DNA from 3 places in the Staphylococcus sp. FSL K6-0223 genome. Region 3 is predicted to be linked to each of the others. Evidence: a T-box and tRNA genes for the amino acid it is inferred to sense, from the RefSeq annotation. Region 3 holds a T-box; the other regions hold tRNA genes.
The links. A T-box is a leader RNA that pairs with one kind of tRNA and senses whether it is charged. The one in region 3 lies ahead of serS (serine--tRNA ligase), so its partner is inferred to be a tRNA-Ser.

Region 1 (6,182 bases), on a different contig from region 3:
TACAGCCAATAATACAGAAAACATAAATTATGATGATAGTAGTACAGATAAAGAAATAAACGATAAGTATCAAAAGGATGACAATACAACAAATAAAGAAAACGATGCCACATCTGTTGAAGGTACACGTTTAGAAAAAGCTGCACTAGAAAAAGCAAAAACATATTCTAAAGATTTGCATATGTCAAAACAAGGAATATATGATCAATTAACATCGGAATATGGAGAAAAGTTTAATAAAGAAGATGCACAATTTGCTATAGATCATCTTGATGCCAATTATGAAAAAAACGCACTAGAAAAAGCAAAATCTTATGCTAAAGATATGCACATGTCTGATGATGCAATTTACGATATATTAGTATCCGAATATGGTGAGAAGTTTACCGACTCTGAAGCAAAATATGCTATTGATCATTTAGATAATTAAGTATTGAGGGCGGTTAAATATCCGCCCTATTTTTAACAACATGAAAAATAAACAACGAGAGAGGAACAATTAAAAATGATTATATAAAAAGTTAACGGATTATGGTCTTATGATTTTAGATGTCAAAATAAGAGATACCGTAAAAGAGGTTGCAAAACTAAAAATTGCTTTTCGGGTCTAAACGACCATCAATTTCCAAAAGAGATTTATAGTTATATAGTTTTGTGATTTTCTCAGTGTTTTCAACAGTATTAGCTAGTTTTTTAAAAAACTTACTCTCCCCATTTTTTTCTAGTTCATTTATTAAAATAGATTTTCTTTTATTCATAATTTTTTCATCAAGATTCAATTTTTATGAAAGTATTTAAGAGAACTTCTATCTGTGGTTTTGGTATCTATCAATAACGCCTTATCTTTTATATATCTCAATATATAGTTATTAATTTTTTTTGTAAATGTTTTTCATTTTCCTTAATAATTTTAGAAGAATTAGACCTTAAAGGGAGTAAAATGATTTTATTATTAATATCAATTGAATAAAAATAAGGTCTTGAACCTTCATTTTTTCTAATAATTTCGTAATCTTTTAAGTTCAAAATTTCTTTAAATTTTTTATTATAAAAATTATTGTTTAGGATGTAAAACTTCATGGTGTGCCTCGATTTTGTTCAAATAAAATTAAAAGAGCCGTGACCTTTTATGGCATGGCTCCTTATACTATGATATTCAATTATCGCCTAGCCTCATAGTAGGCTGGCTACTGTATTCAATGTATTTTGTTTTATAAGTTCCACGCATTGTCGTCGACCTATAAAAATATTATAACATTTTTGTATTATAAATAAATTTATAATTCCATTGTTTGTAAATCTTTTTTATTCTTTTTAGGCTTAGATGATTCTGTATATTCATTTTTCTCAGAAACAATTACATTTGAATAGGCTTTAGTTTGAAGTCTTTCTTTATTATTAAAATGGTTTTCAACTAATACATCGTTCCAATCTTTACAATCTTCACTTTGGGGTTGTTCAGACACAATATTAATTTCTTTACCTGAGCGATTTGAAATTAATCCTTGGAAATTTTTAACAAATTTACATTACTCTGCATCAACTCATAATTTGACATTTTTTTAGTTCATACATGTTTTCTAATTCGTTTAATAATGTTTCTTTTTCTTCAGTGGTTAGATCATTTTGATTCAAGATTAATTGTCTAACCTTGGACAAATTTTCACTTTCAGTATTACTCATCCCTCACTAAAGCCTTATTAATAATTTATCTTTAATGAGATTACACATTGTGGTTACCTATTAACTAAAGGCGTTTCAATCCAATATATTTCAAAAAGATTTGGTCATGCTAATATACATACAACACTCAAGATATATTCAAATTTAATTAAAGAATTTGAGAACAAAGAAGATAAAGAAGTAGTTAAATATTTAAATGAGATTTTCTTGTGACTAAATCAGAAAATGTTGTGACTAAAATAAAGCTTAATTATCATACTCATAGTCACAATTTGACTAAAAATTTTTAAACGGATAAAAACTATTAAGAAGTATAAATTTAACAAAACACATTCAAACCATTGATACAAAAGGATTTATAAGAAGGCAAAAAAATAACGCTTATAATGGATTTATACCATTATAAGCGTCTGTACGGAAACGGAGGGATTCGAACCCTCGCGCCGCTCTCGCGACCTACACCCTTAGCAGGGGCGCCTCTTCAGCCAACTTGAGTACGTTTCCATATGGCTCCGCAGGTAGGATTCGAACCTACGACCGATCGGTTAACAGCCGATAGCTCTACCACTGAGCTACTGCGGATTAATTTAATTTATCTCTATCAAGCACAAATATTATTATATCAATCCTGTTCAGTTTTTCAAGAGAAATCTTAAAAAAATATACGGAACATTTACACTAATTTAATATTAACGCCCCGCATATTTTAAAATTAAACAAACAATTTTAATCTTAATTTGTGTAGTTAAAAATATTAAAATGGTGTCTACTTATCATCTAAAAGAGAATACCTTGAGAGAGCTTCAAATATATTTAACGATGATTGATTATAATCAATGGGTTGTTCTGGATTATTTGATTTCATACGTGCATGTTTATCTACCATATAATAATAAATAATCGCATTTGTATATTGATGCCATAAGCTATGATATGAAACGTTTAATATAAATGATTCACCATTAGCAAATATCACTTTACTTTTACGATTTTTAAGTTCTTTGATGCTGTCGATATAATGCATGTTTATCCAGATGTTTTCGTCTTGTCGATCAGAATGTGTTGGAAAAAAATAAGTTGGAAATAAAGGGGTAAGTAAAATAGGTGGTTTACTAGAGATACCTGTAATTCTATTAGTTTCAGATTTTTTACTAAGGTAGCTATTACCATAGAATTTGCAGGACCTCTCGATAATTCTTTGAACTTTAAATGGACTCTCCTTTCGTGATTTATCAAATCTTATAATTTCTGCACCTGAAGTTTGCTGATATTCATCATACCTTGGTCGAATTAACATGTCACCTTTTCTAATAACATAGATTGATTCACTAAAATTAGTCATTCGATTACCTCACTTCACAAAAAAATAAATTATTGTTACTATTTTCTTTTAATAATAATAACTTAATTTTATTTTATACGAGCCTTAAATTAAGTCAAGTTCTACTTTTATTTTCTTTTTACACATATTTCTTTTAAAATGTCAGAATATTCATTGATTTCAAAAATTAAAAACTGTATAATACTCATATATCAATAAATAGGAAAGGTAGTGATTTTCATGAATCATAATACAAATGTAAAATACACTACACTTGAAGACTTTGTAACAACAGTTAATGATTTAGGTGTAGAACTTGTAATTGATGAAGCATTAAGAGAAGCTAGGAAGAAAAAACTTGAGACTCTTATCGACGAAGCACTTGTTAATAAGAATGAGAAAGATTTCAAACAGTACACAGATGAATATAAAAAATTGGAGGCTTTTCTCAGTGAATAAATTAGATTCGAGTCACTCATTATAAAAGGTCTATTCCCTACTTTAATTTAAGTTTAGAGAATAGACCTTTTTTATTTTATTTAAGACATTAATCTTATAATTTCATATTTATCAATATCACCAAAATAATGGTATAGATCATAATTGGATAATGCTTCCTCAATATGCTCGAAGTCATGTAAACAACCTTCAAGTGCATATTCAAGTTCGGTTACATCGCCTTCTCCAAAGAAGTCTCCAAATATTTTCGCATGTTCAATACGTCCTTTTTTAACATCAAATTTAATTTGTATAAATCCCTTTTCAAATTTTTCTTCACGCTCAAAATTATATTTAGGATTTTTACCATAATTCCATTCCCAAGTACGGTATTTTTCGTTGCTTAACTGTTTGATTTTAGTCCAATCGTCATCAGTTAATACATATTCTTCTACTTCATTTTCCCCAAAAATAGTCTTTAGAATAATTTGCTTAAATTCATTAATATTTAGTGGTTCTTCTAAAAATTCATCAATGTTAGCCACACGTTTTCTTACAGATTTAACGCCTTTAGATTTAATTTTAGCAGGATTAACTTTTAACGCATTTTGAACTTCATCAAGTTCACAATTTAACATCAGAGTGCCGTGACTAAACATTCTATTTTTAACCTTTACCATTGCATTCCCTGAAATTTTAACTTCACCAACTTGGATATCATTACGGCCCGTCATTTCAGCATTAACTCCTAAAGATTGTAAAGCTTGCACAATCGGCATTGTAAACTTTTTAAAGTTGTGAAAACTATTGCCATCATCATCAGTAATAAAGCTAAAGTTCAAATTACCTGTATCGTGATACACCGCACCACCTCCAGATATACGACGCACAACATCAATACTGTTCTTATCAATATATTCTTTATTAACTTCCTCAATTGTATTCTGATTCTTGCCTACAATGATTGAAGGTCTGTTAATATAAAATAAAAAGTAACTTTCTTCAGCTGGAAGATTTTTAAGAACGTACTCCTCCATTGCTAAATTGAGCGTGGGATCAGTAATATTATTATTACTAATAAACTTCATAACATTCCTCTCCTTAAAGTATCTTTCTATATGCCCTTACCCTAGTTATGAATGATTTATATTAAAAATTCCAATTATTTACTCATTTATGTCTTACTTTTCATATTTATATATAACAATCTTAGTTTTTTAAGGATATTAGTTTATTTGTTATGTAAATTTTAGTACAATATTATCTAGCTATGATTTAAGGGAGGAGTCATTATGACTGTTGCAGAAGTAGGTAATATTGTAGAATTTTATGACGGTTTAAGAGGCCGTGTAGAGAAAATTAATGACAATTCTGTTATTGTAGACTTAACAATTATGGAAAACTTTAATGAATTAGATTTACCTGAGAAAACTGTCATTAATCATAAGCGATATAAAATCGTTGAACAAGAAGGTTAATTATAATGAAAAATGTTTCTAAAGCTTTAATTTGGTTTATTATAAGCTTCATCGTCTTTCACGCAATTTTATTTGTGATGTGGGGTGAACACCAAGAGTACTGGTACTTATACACTGGCATTATGCTAATAGCAGGAATAAGTTATGTTTTTTATCAAAGAGACATTGCATCTAAACGATTATTAACTTCAATTGGAATTGGTATAATTACAAGTATTGTACTTATAATCGTACAACTCATTTTATCACTTATTTCATCAGAATTATCGTACGCATCATTAATCAAAGAATTATCAAGAACAGGCGTTTATTTCAAATGGCAAATGCTCATTACGTTAATATTCGTAATTCCGTGTCATGAGTTATATATGAGAACTGTTTTACAAAAAGAATTAATTCGTTTCAACTTACCTAAATGGGTAAGCATATTAATAGTTGCAATCTGTTCAAGTTCACTATTTATCTACCTTGATAATTGGTGGATTGTATTCTTTATCTTTGTAACTCAAATCATTTTATCATTAAGTTATGAATATACTAGACGAATAGCAACTACTTCAATAGCACAAATTGTTGCTATAATATTGTTATTAATATTTCATGGATAAAAAGCATTTCTTAACCCTTCTCTTGCGGGTTAAGAAATGCTTTTTTTGTTGAAGTAATTTTATTAATCATAACGTTGTTATATATTGAGAGACAAATTAGAGATTAACTTTAAAATTATTCATTACTTTAACATTGTAATCTGCATTTTTCAGATTATTTCTAATCAGTCCCCCCATTGTTTCATCATGAGTTTCATGAACAATCGCATCTTTCAAGTAATCTTTGTAATTTCTATAACAATAATCTGTCATGGTGATTCGATACATTTGATTCTCATCTATATTATCTATTTTGACTCTGTGGTATGGTTGTTGTTTCATATCGACTGTATAATTAATACCTTGCCAGAATGTAAACAACGTTTCATCAATAATTGTTAAACTTAATTTTCCTTGTTCGAATTCTATATGGGAATAGCTATACTCTAGAATATCTTTTATGTTTTTCCCTCTTACCGTTAGATCAACAGGTTTGTCTGGATGTGGATATGCCTCATATAAATCCCTATTGCGAATAACTCCACCTAGTCCTTCCTCTCCGTTTGTAGGTAGGTGCACACATGAGATTTTATAATCATACGCAGCTTTGATACCATCATGAAGTAATTGAGCAAATGGATGTGGCTGACAAATAATGTCTTCAATACTATCAAT
Region 2 (6,182 bases), on a different contig from region 3:
TATGTTTAATGAATATTATGATTTTAAAAAAGGATTAGACGATCATACATCTGTAGGCATCGGTGGCGCGATTGTTCGAAATGGTATGAGTCCAAAACTTGTCATGAATCTAGCAATTGCTTTTTATATTATTGCCGCTTTACTTGGTATATATCTAGCTGTTAATAGTTCATTTTGGATTATTCCAGTTGGTATTGTATGTATGGCAATTGGTTATTTATATACTGGTGGACCTATTCCTATTTCATGGACGCCATTTGGTGAATTATTCTCCGGATTATTTATGGGTATGATTATCATTTTACTTGCATTCTTTATTCAAACAGGTAATGTGAATGGTTTTATTGTTTGGATTAGCTTACCTATTGTCATTACAATCGGGTTAATTAATATGGCTAATAACATTCGTGACCGTGTTAAAGATAAAGCAAGTGGTCGTAAAACCTTATCTATTTTATTAGGTAAAAAAGCTTCTATTACGTTTATGGCAGCAATGTATATCTTAGCTTACTTAATCGTAATATTTACTGCTTTATTCAAATCAGGCGGCTCATTATTCTACTTGTTAGTATTATTCTCATTCCCAATGCCAATCAAAGCAATTCGTCGTTTTAATAAAAATGATACACCAGCAAGCATGATGCCAGCGATGGCAGCGACTGGCAAAACGAATACAGTCTTTGGTATTTTGTACGCTTTGGGTATTTATATCAGCGCACTTTTAGGTGGAATCTAATTTGTTTTAACTAGCATTGTGTTTTAACAATGCTAGTTTTTTTATTATTATATATATATCATATGTAGATAATCATGGCCATATAAATTAATATCTTCAACCCATTTGAAACCTAGTTGTTTATAAAGTTTAAGTGCTTTCTCATTATTATAATCACAATTTAAACTCCATTTTTTATTAAAACTTGTGGTGATCAAGTGTTCCAACAATTGTGTCGCAATACCTTGTCCTCTATAATCAGGCGATGTGACCACTGCTTCAATATACCACTCATCATTTTTAGCTTCTTTTATAGGTAAAGGTGTTCCAACTAATCTGATATCTTCTTCAAGAGGCAGTTGGTTCCATTGTTCTTCGTACTCCATTTCTTTTGAACCATCATAAGCGATAATACAACCGGCCACTTCATTATTCTTTTCATATACCCATATATTTTTATAATAGGTACGATAATGTACATTAACTATACTAAGTTCAAGCAAATTAATCATACGTTTTTTAGAAATTTCCTTTACAATGTCAAGTTCCATATCTTTCCATATTAAATAATAAAGTTTTGCAATTTGCTTATTATCACTTGGTGTCGCTTTTCTAATCATATTTATCCCTCCATCTACATCATACTCATCTTCTTACAAGAAATTAAATATTATAGTAAGTATAAACTGATTCTTTTATAAGTGACATTCTTGATTTTAGTCATAAATTACTTACAATATAAAAATAAGGAGGCATCCATAATATGAGAGTAAACAAAACATTATATGTATTATGTGCATTGTTCTTAGGTGGTGTTGGGATTCACAAGTTCTATGCAGATAAAGTTGGACAAGGTGTATTACATTTGGTCTTCTTTTGGACACTTATTCCAACAATTGTTTCGATTATTCATGGCATTATCATTATCTTTACTACTAAAGCTGATAATAATGGATATATTTTTATACCCAGATAAAAACAAGCGAAAGTTTTTAAACTTTCTTCTTTAAATTAAAGAAAATGGGGTATAAATTAATAATAGTTTTAAAAAGGAGAATGTGACTATGAAAAACTTTATTAAACGTATTGTGAGAACAATTATTACAGGCTATGTCTTAAAATGGATTAAAAATAAAATAGAAGGAAATTCAAAAAGAAAATAATTTAAAAAGGTCTATTCACTTTATTTTAGAGAATAGACCTTTTTATAGTGATTCATTGGAACCGGATTTACTCATTGAGAAATGCCTCCAAATGTTTTAATTCAGTAGTATATTGATTAAAATCATCTTCATTTCTATTAACCAAAGCTTCATCAATTAATGTTACAAGTTGTTTCTTTCTTTCTAAACGTAACGCTTCGTCAATCACAAGTTCTACACCTAAATCATTCACCGTCGTTACAAATTCTTCTAGTGTGGTATGTTTAACATTTGTATTGTAATACATAAGATTCACTACCTTTCTATTAATTTAAAAATAGTATACAAGCTTTTTATTTTGAAATCAATGAATATTCAGACTTTTCTAAATAAATTAGTGTAATTTTATTTTTAAATAATAACTTGACAACATATACTTTTTTTATATAATAATTTTATATTATTAATCACTCTTCGTGTTTAATAATAAATAATTAAATAAGGAGCTGATCTTATGACTCAGTTCAATAAACCTCCTAATACGATTTATGTCATACGTAAAGGTGATATGGTGATTAGACCTACATTTGACGATCATCAACAACCGAACGGCTCAGAAATCCTCAAATTCGATACCTCACGAGAAATAAGTCCTTTTAAAACTCAAAAAATTATTGAACGATCTTGTAGATTTTATGGCAATAACTACTTAAGCAAGAAAGCTGAAACTCAACGCATTGCTGGAATAACTAGTAAACCTCCCATCCTTCTCACACCATTGTTTCCAACTTACTTTTTCCCAACACATTCAGACCGTTTAGAAGAAAATATATGGATTAATATGCATTATATTTCTGATATTAAGCCATTAAAAAACAGAAAGAGTAAAATTATCTTTGCAAATCAAGAAGCACTAACATTAAATGTATCTTTTCATAGTTTATGGCATCAATATTCTAATTCTATTTTCTATTACTATATGATTGATAAACAAGCAAGAATGAAATCTAATAATCCAGATATGCCAATCGATTATGAAAAAACATCTTTAAATATTTTTGAGGCACTTTCACACTATTCTTTATTAGAAGATAAATAGCTGTATGTTTATTTTTAAAATATACGGAACGATTATATTAATTTAGTGTAAATGTTCCGTATATTTTTTAAAGATAATCTCTTGCAAATTTTAAGATTATTGATATAATTGTATTTGTATTGATTGAAGAACACGTTATATTATTCCGCAGTAGCTCAGTGGTAGAGCTATCGGCTGTTAACCGATCGGTCGTAGGTTCGAATCCTACCTGCGGAGCCATATGGAAACGTACTCAAGTTGGCTGAAGAGGCGCCCCTGCTAAGGGTGTAGGTCGCGAGAGCGGCGCGAGGGTTCGAATCCCTCCGTTTCCGTCTGTTATATTTAAATAGGTTATAATAACTTTAAAAACCCCGTTATTACGGGGTTTTCTTTTTATACTTTTAAATAGTTTTTATATTAAGCCGACAACGTGGTCGACAACTTACTATTTTATATTAAAAGTTGTCGGTTATGTTGTCGACCTAATCTCTATACTCCTTGCTGCTCTAAGCTTTAATTGTAATGACTACTTATTGATTTTTCATCAATATTAAACCCCATCAATGAATAAATTGATGAGGTTATTATCTGATTAAGGCCATTTTTGTACATTGTGATATGTATGAAAATGGCTTAATTATCGCATTTTTTAAGATAAACTTTAGAACTAAATAGAATGAATTAGAACATTTTTGACACGCACTTGACACTTGTATGTATAAAATAACCGTATCAATTAAGATACGGTTAGTAGAATATAATATCAATAAGATACATTTAATTTTGAATTATCTTTTTGGTTATTTCTGATTTATATCGTGAGTATTTCACAACTTCTTTTATACACTGTTTTTCAATTACTTTAATTACTTCTTCCATCAATGTATAATCAGGCGTTTTATTCTCAGAAGCAGGTAAGGATAAATTTAAATTATCTGCATCTTTTGCATAAAAATTACGTGCGTATGAAAATATGCCTGTATTTGCAGCTTTATTATAAGCAGAGGTTAAAAATAGACCTACTTTTAAATTATATTTAGAAGTATCTATAACTGCTACATGGTCATCTGCTCCATATTTAAAATTTCTATATTTAGATGACCCAAACATATCTATTGTAATTGTGTTTGGGCTAAATATTTGAACAACATTACCGATATAGTCAGAAACACCTGTTTTCGATTCTCCCGCTGTGATAAAAGGCAAATCACCAGGGACGCGGTCAGCGCTTTTCAAACGTTTCCCCCTAGTAGCTTTGCCAAATAATTCTCTAGAGTTAAACGTCATTATTGCTCTGCTCTGCTCTGCTCTGCTCTGCTCTGCTCTGCTCTGCTCTGCTCTGCTCTGCTCTGCTCTTGGATTTTTAACCATGGAGTTATATTTGTCAAGCGATTCTTGTTCTTTTTTTGTAATTTTATAATCAGACAATCCTGTCACTTGTAAATATGCTTCTAATTCTTCAATACGTTCTGCTTCTAATTCTTCAATATATTTTTCCATGTATTCAAAATATATTTCATTATTTTTATAAGGGAGTTTAATATTCAAATCATTAATATGAGACATACCTGTTGTATAACCCATGTTTTTAAAATGAAGAGATAAGATAGCTAAAAAATATAATATATGTTTATAATTATATTCTTGAAATTTCGGTATTAAACCTTGAAAGGCACCATTGTCACCACTTCTATAAAAACTTTCAGAAATAATACCAATTTCTGCTGCACTAGATGTGTAAGCCAATATAGGCTTTTTAGGGTCAACTCGATGTAAATATTTCTCATCTAGTAGAACCTTTTGCTCATATTGATATTTTATATTTTGACCAAATACATGATAGCCTTCACTATTTTCAACCAGATTTTCACCTTTTTTAGGGAAGCCTTTCATAGTACGTTTTTCAAATAATTCTTTTATTTGAAACGTTTTAAATTCGCCCCCGTTTTCAACAAAATTTTTTTCTAATTTATTTAAACGAGGGCTTACATCTTTCCCACAGTCTTTTTATTTTTTAAAATTTGAGTAACTTCCCAAGATAAATAATCAGATACAGTTTTTTTAAAATCTTCTATTTTGGGGACTGTATCTATTGTCACATGTTGATCAAAGTTCCAATCGACGCCTGAATCATCAATAAAGTCTTCTATATAAACCTTATTGAGATCCCATAAGTTCTCATTAACTTTGGCTTTATTACCTGCTTTATATATTTTTAAAATATCACGATATCTTTCTACTGGTGAATCTTTTACTTGAATACCTCTAGCTGTTCTTTTATATCCATCGTTCCTAAAGTCGATAAATTTCACTGTTTTTTCAAAATCATGCGGTTTCTTAGCTTCAAAAACGTAAATACTTGTCTGTACACCTGCCATAGGCTGAAATAAATCACCAGGCATTTTTATACTTGCTAAAAGTGTATGATTTTTTAAAATAGATTTATTAGTTTTCACGGACTTACCTGTACCCGCACTGTCTTGAATAATTATCGCGCCAACTCCATTTTTCTCCATATTATTTAATCCAAATTCAATAAATGGCATACCATTTTCTTTAAAGCTAAAAGGAGGATTCAATAATAATTTTGTAGCTTTAAATTCTTCATATAAATTTTTGGGAGTATTAAATGTATTAGCTTTTTTTATATTGCTTGAACCATCTCCACGTAATATCATGTTAGTTGCTGCGAGAGTATACATTTCTGCATTTAATTCAATCCCTAATAAATTATTACTTTTAATATTTTTTATTTCTTTTTCCGCAGCATTGGTTCTCTTTCCGTGCTCCAATTCTGCTTGTTCAATCATTAACTCCATAGAACTGATTAAGAAACCTGCACTTCCTGTTGCTAAATCCATTACTTTGCTATCTTTTTGTACATCAAGCAACTCAGCCATCATTTTAGTTACATAAGGTGGAGTTAGTACGATTCCTAATTCTGTACCATCACCTAAAGCATATTTTAGAAATTCTGAATACATTTCACCCATTATATCTATATGCCCAGTCATCGAATCTATAGAACTATAAATATTTTCATAAATAAAAGTAAATATTTGCTTATTAGTACTACTCTCGGAATTTAGTAATTTACTAACTTCTTTATCTAAAGTTGTTTTTTCATCTCTTTGTTTATCTTTGGATATTTCTTGAAAAGAAGAAATCATTAATTGCATTTTTCCACTTTCAATATTTTTCATATGTAAATATTCTTTTATTTGATCAATAATAATTTTTCCATCAC
Region 3 (6,182 bases):
ATGAAAGATGGGTCATTTGATCAGCCTCCATTCCACTTTCTAAAATAGTAAAATAAGTCTATTATATTTGGAAAAGTTGTTCAATATTTTTAGACTTCGGTTTGTGTGACGTAAGACAAACCTCATAGTCAAATCGTTGTAAATACAACGATTATAAAATTTCAGAATTTTGTTTCTTCTTTTAGACATCCCTCTCATTTTTGAAGATTTGAAGTTGAATTATTTCTCTTCCCCTACCCTGTTCAACAAAAAAAACTGTCGACAAAATCGTTAAGATCATGTCGACAGTTCAAATAATTAATTGAGTCATTCATCGTTGTATTGTAGTAATTATTCAGCCTATTTTTAAGTTATTATTTTGTAGGTTTAGAAATTTTAGTTTTTCCACCCATGAATGGAACTAATGCTTCAGGAATTGTGATTGTACCGTCTTCATTTTGATAATTTTCAACGATAGCTGCAAATGTACGACCTACGGCTAAACCACTACCATTTAATGTATGAGCTAATTCTGGTTTAGCTGAGTTATCACGTTTAAAGCGAATGTTAGCACGACGTGCTTGGAAATCAGTACAGTTTGAGCAAGAACTAATTTCTTTATAGTCATTGTAACTTGGTAACCATACTTCTAGGTCATATGTTTTACTAGCGCTGAAGCCAATGTCGCCTGTACATAAGATAACTCGACGATATGGTAATCCTAATTCTTCTAAAATTGATTCAGCATTTTTAGTCATATCTTCTAAAGCATCCCAAGAATCTTCAGGTTTTTCGATACGAACCATTTCAACTTTATCGAATTGGTGTAAACGAATTAATCCTCTTGTATCTCTACCAGCTGAACCCGCTTCACTACGGAAACATGCCGTTTGCCCAGTAAATTTTTCAGGTAACACTCCTGGTTGAATGATTTCATCTCTGTAGAAGTTTGTTAAAGGTACTTCTGCTGTTGGAATTGTGTATAGGCCTTCTTTTTCGACTTTAAATAAATCTTCTTCGAATTTAGGAAGTTGACCTGTACCAAACATAGTATCTGCATTCACTAATTGAGGTGTCATCATTTCTGTGTAACCATGTTGAGTTGTATGTTTCGTAATCATGTAGTTCATTAATGCACGTTCTAATAATGCTCCATCTTTAGTTAAGTAAACGAAACGCGCACCAGATACTTTAGCAGCACGTTCGAAGTCTGCCATTTTTAATTCTTCAACTAAATCCCAGTGTGCTTTTGGTTCGAAATCGAATTCACGTGGTGTACCCCATTTTTTCAATTCAACGTTTTCTTCATCTGAATCCCCTTGAGGTACATCGTCGTTAATTAAATTTGGAATACGGATTAAAATGTCTCTCACTTTATTATCAACTTCATTTAATTTAGCATCGTTTTCTTTAATTTCATCACCTAAGTTACGCATTTCTGCAATAACGTCATCAGCATCTTCTTTATTACGTTTCTTCTGAGCGATTTCTTCACTGACTTTATTACGTCTTGCTTTCATTTCTTCAGTTTTACTGATTAATTGACGTCGTTGTTCATCTAATTCTAAAACTTCGTCAACGACCTTAGGATCGTCTCCTCTTAATTCAATTTTGCTCTTAACTTTTTCTGGTTCATTTCTAAATAAACGAATATCTAACATGTAACCTTCATCCTTTCCCAAATAAAATATAGATTTATTGGGGGCACGTATGTATAAAATCATAAAAAAAGACCACATCCCAGACAAGGGACGTGGTCTACGCGTTGCCACCCTATTTAACAATTTAAAATAAACGTTGAATCACTTATTCTAAACTGCACTTAACTAAAATAACGGTTATTACCGATTGCTCTCATAAAGTAGGTAGATTCACACCAAAGTCGATTACTTGTTCTCACTAACCACAAGTTCTCTGAAATCGTCCGGTTAATGCTACTTAGCCTACGAACAATGTTTTATTAAGTTATTTTTAATATAGCAAAGTCTTTTGAACTTTTCAAGTAAATGTAAATGTGTGTAAACTACCTCGTATTTATGCTCTGTGATAAGCATCATCTTTTAGATACTGCGCTACCGCTTCGATATCTTTGTGGAATTGTCGATCTTGATTGATTGAAGGCACGATTTTACGATATTCTTCATATTTCTCACGTGTTTTAGGAGATAATTTATCTACACCTTTTAATTCCACAGCTTGCAATGCGATGACACATTCAATCGCAATCACACGACGTGTATTCTCAATCATTTGGTAACCATGTCTTGAAGCAATTGTGCCCATTGATACATGATCTTCTTGGTTTGCTGAAGATGGAATTGAATCTACACTCGCTGGATGTGCGAGGGTTTTATTTTCAGAGACAAGGCTTGCAGCAGCATATTGCATAATCATAGCGCCACTTTGTAACCCTGGCTCAGGACTTAAAAATGCAGGTAAATCTCCATTTAATTGAGGATTAATCAAACGTTCTAGACGTCGCTCTGCAACGTTGGCTAATTCACTCACACCTAATTTCAGATGGTCTAATGCAAGTGCGACTGGTTGACCGTGGAAGTTACCACCTGAAATCACTAATGTTTCATCATCCTCATCGAAAATAAGAGGATTATCGTTAGCTGCATTCATCTCAAATTCTAATTTTTCTCTTACATAATTGAACACTTGGAAACTTGCGCCATGGATTTGAGGAATACAACGTAAACTATAAGCGTCCTGCACTCGTAATTCAGCTTGACGTGTCGTAAGCTGTGAATCTTCAAGCCAGTTAAGCATGCGTGCTGCCACATCTACTTGTTCTTTAATATTCCGGACTTTGTGCACGTTATGATTATACGCATCTGTAATACCATTTAAAGCTTGATGCGTGAGTGAAGCAATCCATTCCACTTGATAACCTAAATCCTCCGCTTCAATGAAATTAATCACACCTTGAGCTGTCATTGCTTGTGTCCCATTGATAAGTGCCAAGCCTTCTTTAGCTTGTAGTTTTAACGGTTCACGACCTAACTCATTAAGGACGTAGCGACTGTCAACTTGTTCATTGTTATAATAAACGTCACCCTCACCAATGAGTGCAAGTGCAAGATGTGATAAAGGTGCTAAATCCCCTGATGCCCCTAATGAACCTTGTTGCGGAATCACTGGAATAATACGTTCGTTAATGAAGAATTTTAGTTGTTCAACTAACTCAAGTGTCGCACCTGAATGCCCCTTCAATAATGTATTTAAGCGCAACACCATCATGACTAATGCCACTTCTTCTGAAAATGGTTTCCCGATACCACATGCATGTGAACGAATGAGATTGACTTGTAATTCGTTATATTGACCTGGATCGATTAAAACATCACTAAATAGACCGAAGCCAGTTGTGATACCATAGATTGTTTCTTTATTCTGTATGATACGTTCAACGACTTGGCGACTTTTCGTCACTCGTTCAATGGCATCCTCTGAAATATCAATTTGTAAGTCTTGGCTTAAAAACGTTTTAATTTCCTTAATAGTCAAAGCCTCTCCATCTAAAATTAATGTCATATAAACAACCCCTTTGTTTAAATTTTAACCCCATTACAGGAAAGTATACGTTTTCATTTTTATATTAACAACACTTTTTGCACTTTTTATAATGCATTATCAATGTAATAATTTAACAGGTTAAAGAAATAGGAATATTATTATTTATTATTTTAATAAGGTAGATGGAAATGGTATTTTTGATATTTTGTGGGGATAGAGGTATTCATTATTAAATTTCTAAAATAGCTATTGACTAAAGAGTATTACAGGTATAGTATTTTCTATTGTATTTAAAAGAGATTGGGCAATTTTAAAGGACTTTAATTTCTTAAAAATGGATGTACACAACAATTTATAAAGTGAAATTTAAGACGGTCGGATGTCTTGTGTACGAGATGCGAGAAGTGAGTTTTTTAACGGAGGTTATGTCATTATGGAAACGTTAGATTCAGTTAACATTCCTATAAGAAAAGATGAAACGCATAAAGGCGATTATGGTAAGATTTTATTAATTGGTGGTTCTGCCAATATGGGTGGCGCAATTATGCTTGCTGCGCGCGCATGCGTCTATAGTGGTAGTGGATTAATTACAGTCGCAACACATCCTAATAATCATGCAGCATTACATTCACGTTGCCCAGAAGCAATGGTAATTGATATCAATGATACGAAGATGCTAACTAAAATGATCGAAGCTACCGATAGTATCTTAATCGGGCCTGGATTAGGTGTGGACTTTAAAGGTAATAATGCGATTACGTTTTTACTACAAAATATTCAACCACACCAAAATCTTATTGTAGATGGAGATGCAATTACTATATTTAGTAAATTGAAACCTCAAATTCCTACATGTCGTGTGATTTTCACTCCTCATCAAAAAGAATGGGAACGTTTAAGTGGGATTCCTATCGAAGAACAAACATATGAACGTAATCGTGAAGCTGTTAATAACTTAGGTGCTACTGTTGTATTAAAACAACATGGTACTGAAATTTACTTTAAAGATGATGCTTACAAATTATCTATCGGTACCCCTGCAATGGCTACTGGTGGTATGGGAGATACACTTGCTGGTATGATTACAAGCTTCGTTGGTCAATTTGATAGTCTTAAAGATGCTGTTACAAGTGCGACTTACACACATAGTTATATTGGAGAGAAATTATCTGAGTCTATGTATGTCGTACCACCTTCTCGTTTAATCAGTGAAATTCCTTATGTTATGAAACAATTAGAAGGTTAAGTTATAGAAACGTTATATACTAAATTCTATTTACGATGCACACCTCAATGACGTTCACTTATTGTGAATACCTATTGCTGGTGTGCTTTTTTTTATAATAAAAAAGACTACCCTCAAGCAGGGTAGTCTAAAAATTAACAGGATCTCACTATAAAGCGAGAACCTGCTTTGATATCTATTATTCGTTGTCATCATCGTCGTCTGAAGCACTTTCAATATCTTCATTTACACGATCCATAAAGTCTTGTCGAACATCGATTCTATCATCATTAGCGTTATCGTCTGATTCGTCATTAGTTACATCTTCAGCTTCTTCTGTATGAATAGCATTACCAGGTGTTTGGTCATCAATAACTTCTTCAGTTGCTGTCTCGCTAGCATCAGTATCATCTGAGTCTGCTTGATTATCTTCTTCCTCTTTAACTTTAGCTACTGTTGAAACAAATTGGCCTTCGCCTAATCTCATTAGACGTACACCTTGTGCAGCACGACCATTTTGAGAGATATCTTCCACATCTAAGCGAATGATTACACCTGCATTGGTAACAACCATTAAGTCTTCTTCACCAGTAACTGTTGTGATACAAACGATATTACCGTTACGTTCAGTAATTGTTGCTGTTTTAATACCTTTACCACCACGATTAGATAATCGGTATTCATCTACTGGCGTACGTTTACCGTATCCATTTTCAGTAACAACTAGAACTTCATCTTCACTTTCTGCGTGAGCCACGTCTAAACCTACAACCACGTCGCCCTCACGTAGTGTGATACCTTTCACACCTGCTGCTGTACGACCTAAAGGACGTAAGGCAGATTCAGGGAAGCGAATAAGTGATGCGTGCGATGTACCGATAAGTATATCTTCATTACCAGTTGTTAAGCGTACGGCTATCAGTTCATCGTCTTCTTTGAAGCCTATTGCGATTTTACCGTTCTTATTAATACGTGAGAAATTGCTTAACGCTGAACGTTTAACAATACCTCGTTTTGTAGCAAATACAAGGTAATGTTCTTCACTTTCAAGATCTTTAACCGCAATCATCGTACTTATCGTTTCGTCATTCTCAAGTTCTATCGCGTTCACGACTGGGATACCTTTAGATTGACGAGATAACTCAGGAACTTCATAACCTTTGAGTTTATATACACGACCTTTATTCGTGAAGAAGAGCACGTTATCGTGTGTACTTAAAGTAACTAACTGACTCACGAAATCTTCTTCAAGTGTGTTCATACCTTGTACACCACGTCCGCCACGGTTTTGTGAACGATATGTAGAAACAGGTAATCGTTTAATGTAATTATTATGACTTAAAGTAATTACAATTTGTTCTTCTGGGATTAAATCTTCATCTTCAATATCGTCTAATCCACCTAATTGAATTTCAGTACGACGTTCATCTCCAAATCGTTCTTTGATTTCAGAGAG

Region 1: it has a tRNA-Ser gene. The T-box ahead of serS (serine--tRNA ligase) is inferred to sense a tRNA for this amino acid. The anticodon was not compared.
Region 2: it has a tRNA-Ser gene. The T-box ahead of serS (serine--tRNA ligase) is inferred to sense a tRNA for this amino acid. The anticodon was not compared.

The regions. Positions count from the first base shown of each region.
Region 1 is NZ_JBBOYX010000002.1:800,387-806,568, forward strand. It holds gene MHI13_RS14735 (Ltp family lipoprotein) at 1-430, shown strand, start outside; gene MHI13_RS14740 (hypothetical protein) at 588-758, opposite strand; gene MHI13_RS14745 (hypothetical protein) at 1,278-1,466, opposite strand; tRNA gene MHI13_RS14755 (tRNA-Ser) at 2,099-2,187, opposite strand; tRNA gene MHI13_RS14760 (tRNA-Asn) at 2,191-2,265, opposite strand; gene MHI13_RS14765 (competence protein ComK) at 2,450-3,025, opposite strand; gene MHI13_RS14770 (IDEAL domain-containing protein) at 3,245-3,463, shown strand; gene MHI13_RS14775 (lipoate--protein ligase) at 3,544-4,530, opposite strand; gene MHI13_RS14780 (YkvS family protein) at 4,735-4,920, shown strand; gene MHI13_RS14785 (CPBP family glutamic-type intramembrane protease) at 4,926-5,528, shown strand; gene MHI13_RS14790 (bifunctional metallophosphatase/5'-nucleotidase) at 5,625-6,182, opposite strand, start outside.
Region 2 is NZ_JBBOYX010000001.1:1,683,066-1,689,247, forward strand. It holds gene MHI13_RS08240 (1,4-dihydroxy-2-naphthoate polyprenyltransferase) at 1-736, shown strand, start outside; gene MHI13_RS08245 (GNAT family N-acetyltransferase) at 784-1,335, opposite strand; gene MHI13_RS08250 (TM2 domain-containing protein) at 1,479-1,691, shown strand; gene MHI13_RS08255 (SAR1012 family small protein) at 1,780-1,878, shown strand; gene MHI13_RS08260 (IDEAL domain-containing protein) at 1,946-2,164, opposite strand; gene MHI13_RS08265 (competence protein ComK) at 2,372-2,956, shown strand; tRNA gene MHI13_RS08270 (tRNA-Asn) at 3,101-3,175, shown strand; tRNA gene MHI13_RS08275 (tRNA-Ser) at 3,179-3,267, shown strand; gene MHI13_RS08280 (restriction endonuclease) at 3,713-4,828, opposite strand; gene MHI13_RS08285 (HsdM family class I SAM-dependent methyltransferase) at 4,921-6,182, opposite strand, start outside.
Region 3 is NZ_JBBOYX010000004.1:270,154-276,335, forward strand. It holds gene MHI13_RS22050 (AzlC family ABC transporter permease) at 1-16, opposite strand, end outside; gene serS (serine--tRNA ligase) at 354-1,640, opposite strand; T-box leader at 1,724-1,937, opposite strand; gene hutH (histidine ammonia-lyase) at 2,014-3,519, opposite strand; gene MHI13_RS22065 (NAD(P)H-hydrate dehydratase) at 3,935-4,747, shown strand; gene gyrA (DNA gyrase subunit A) at 4,926-6,182, opposite strand, start outside.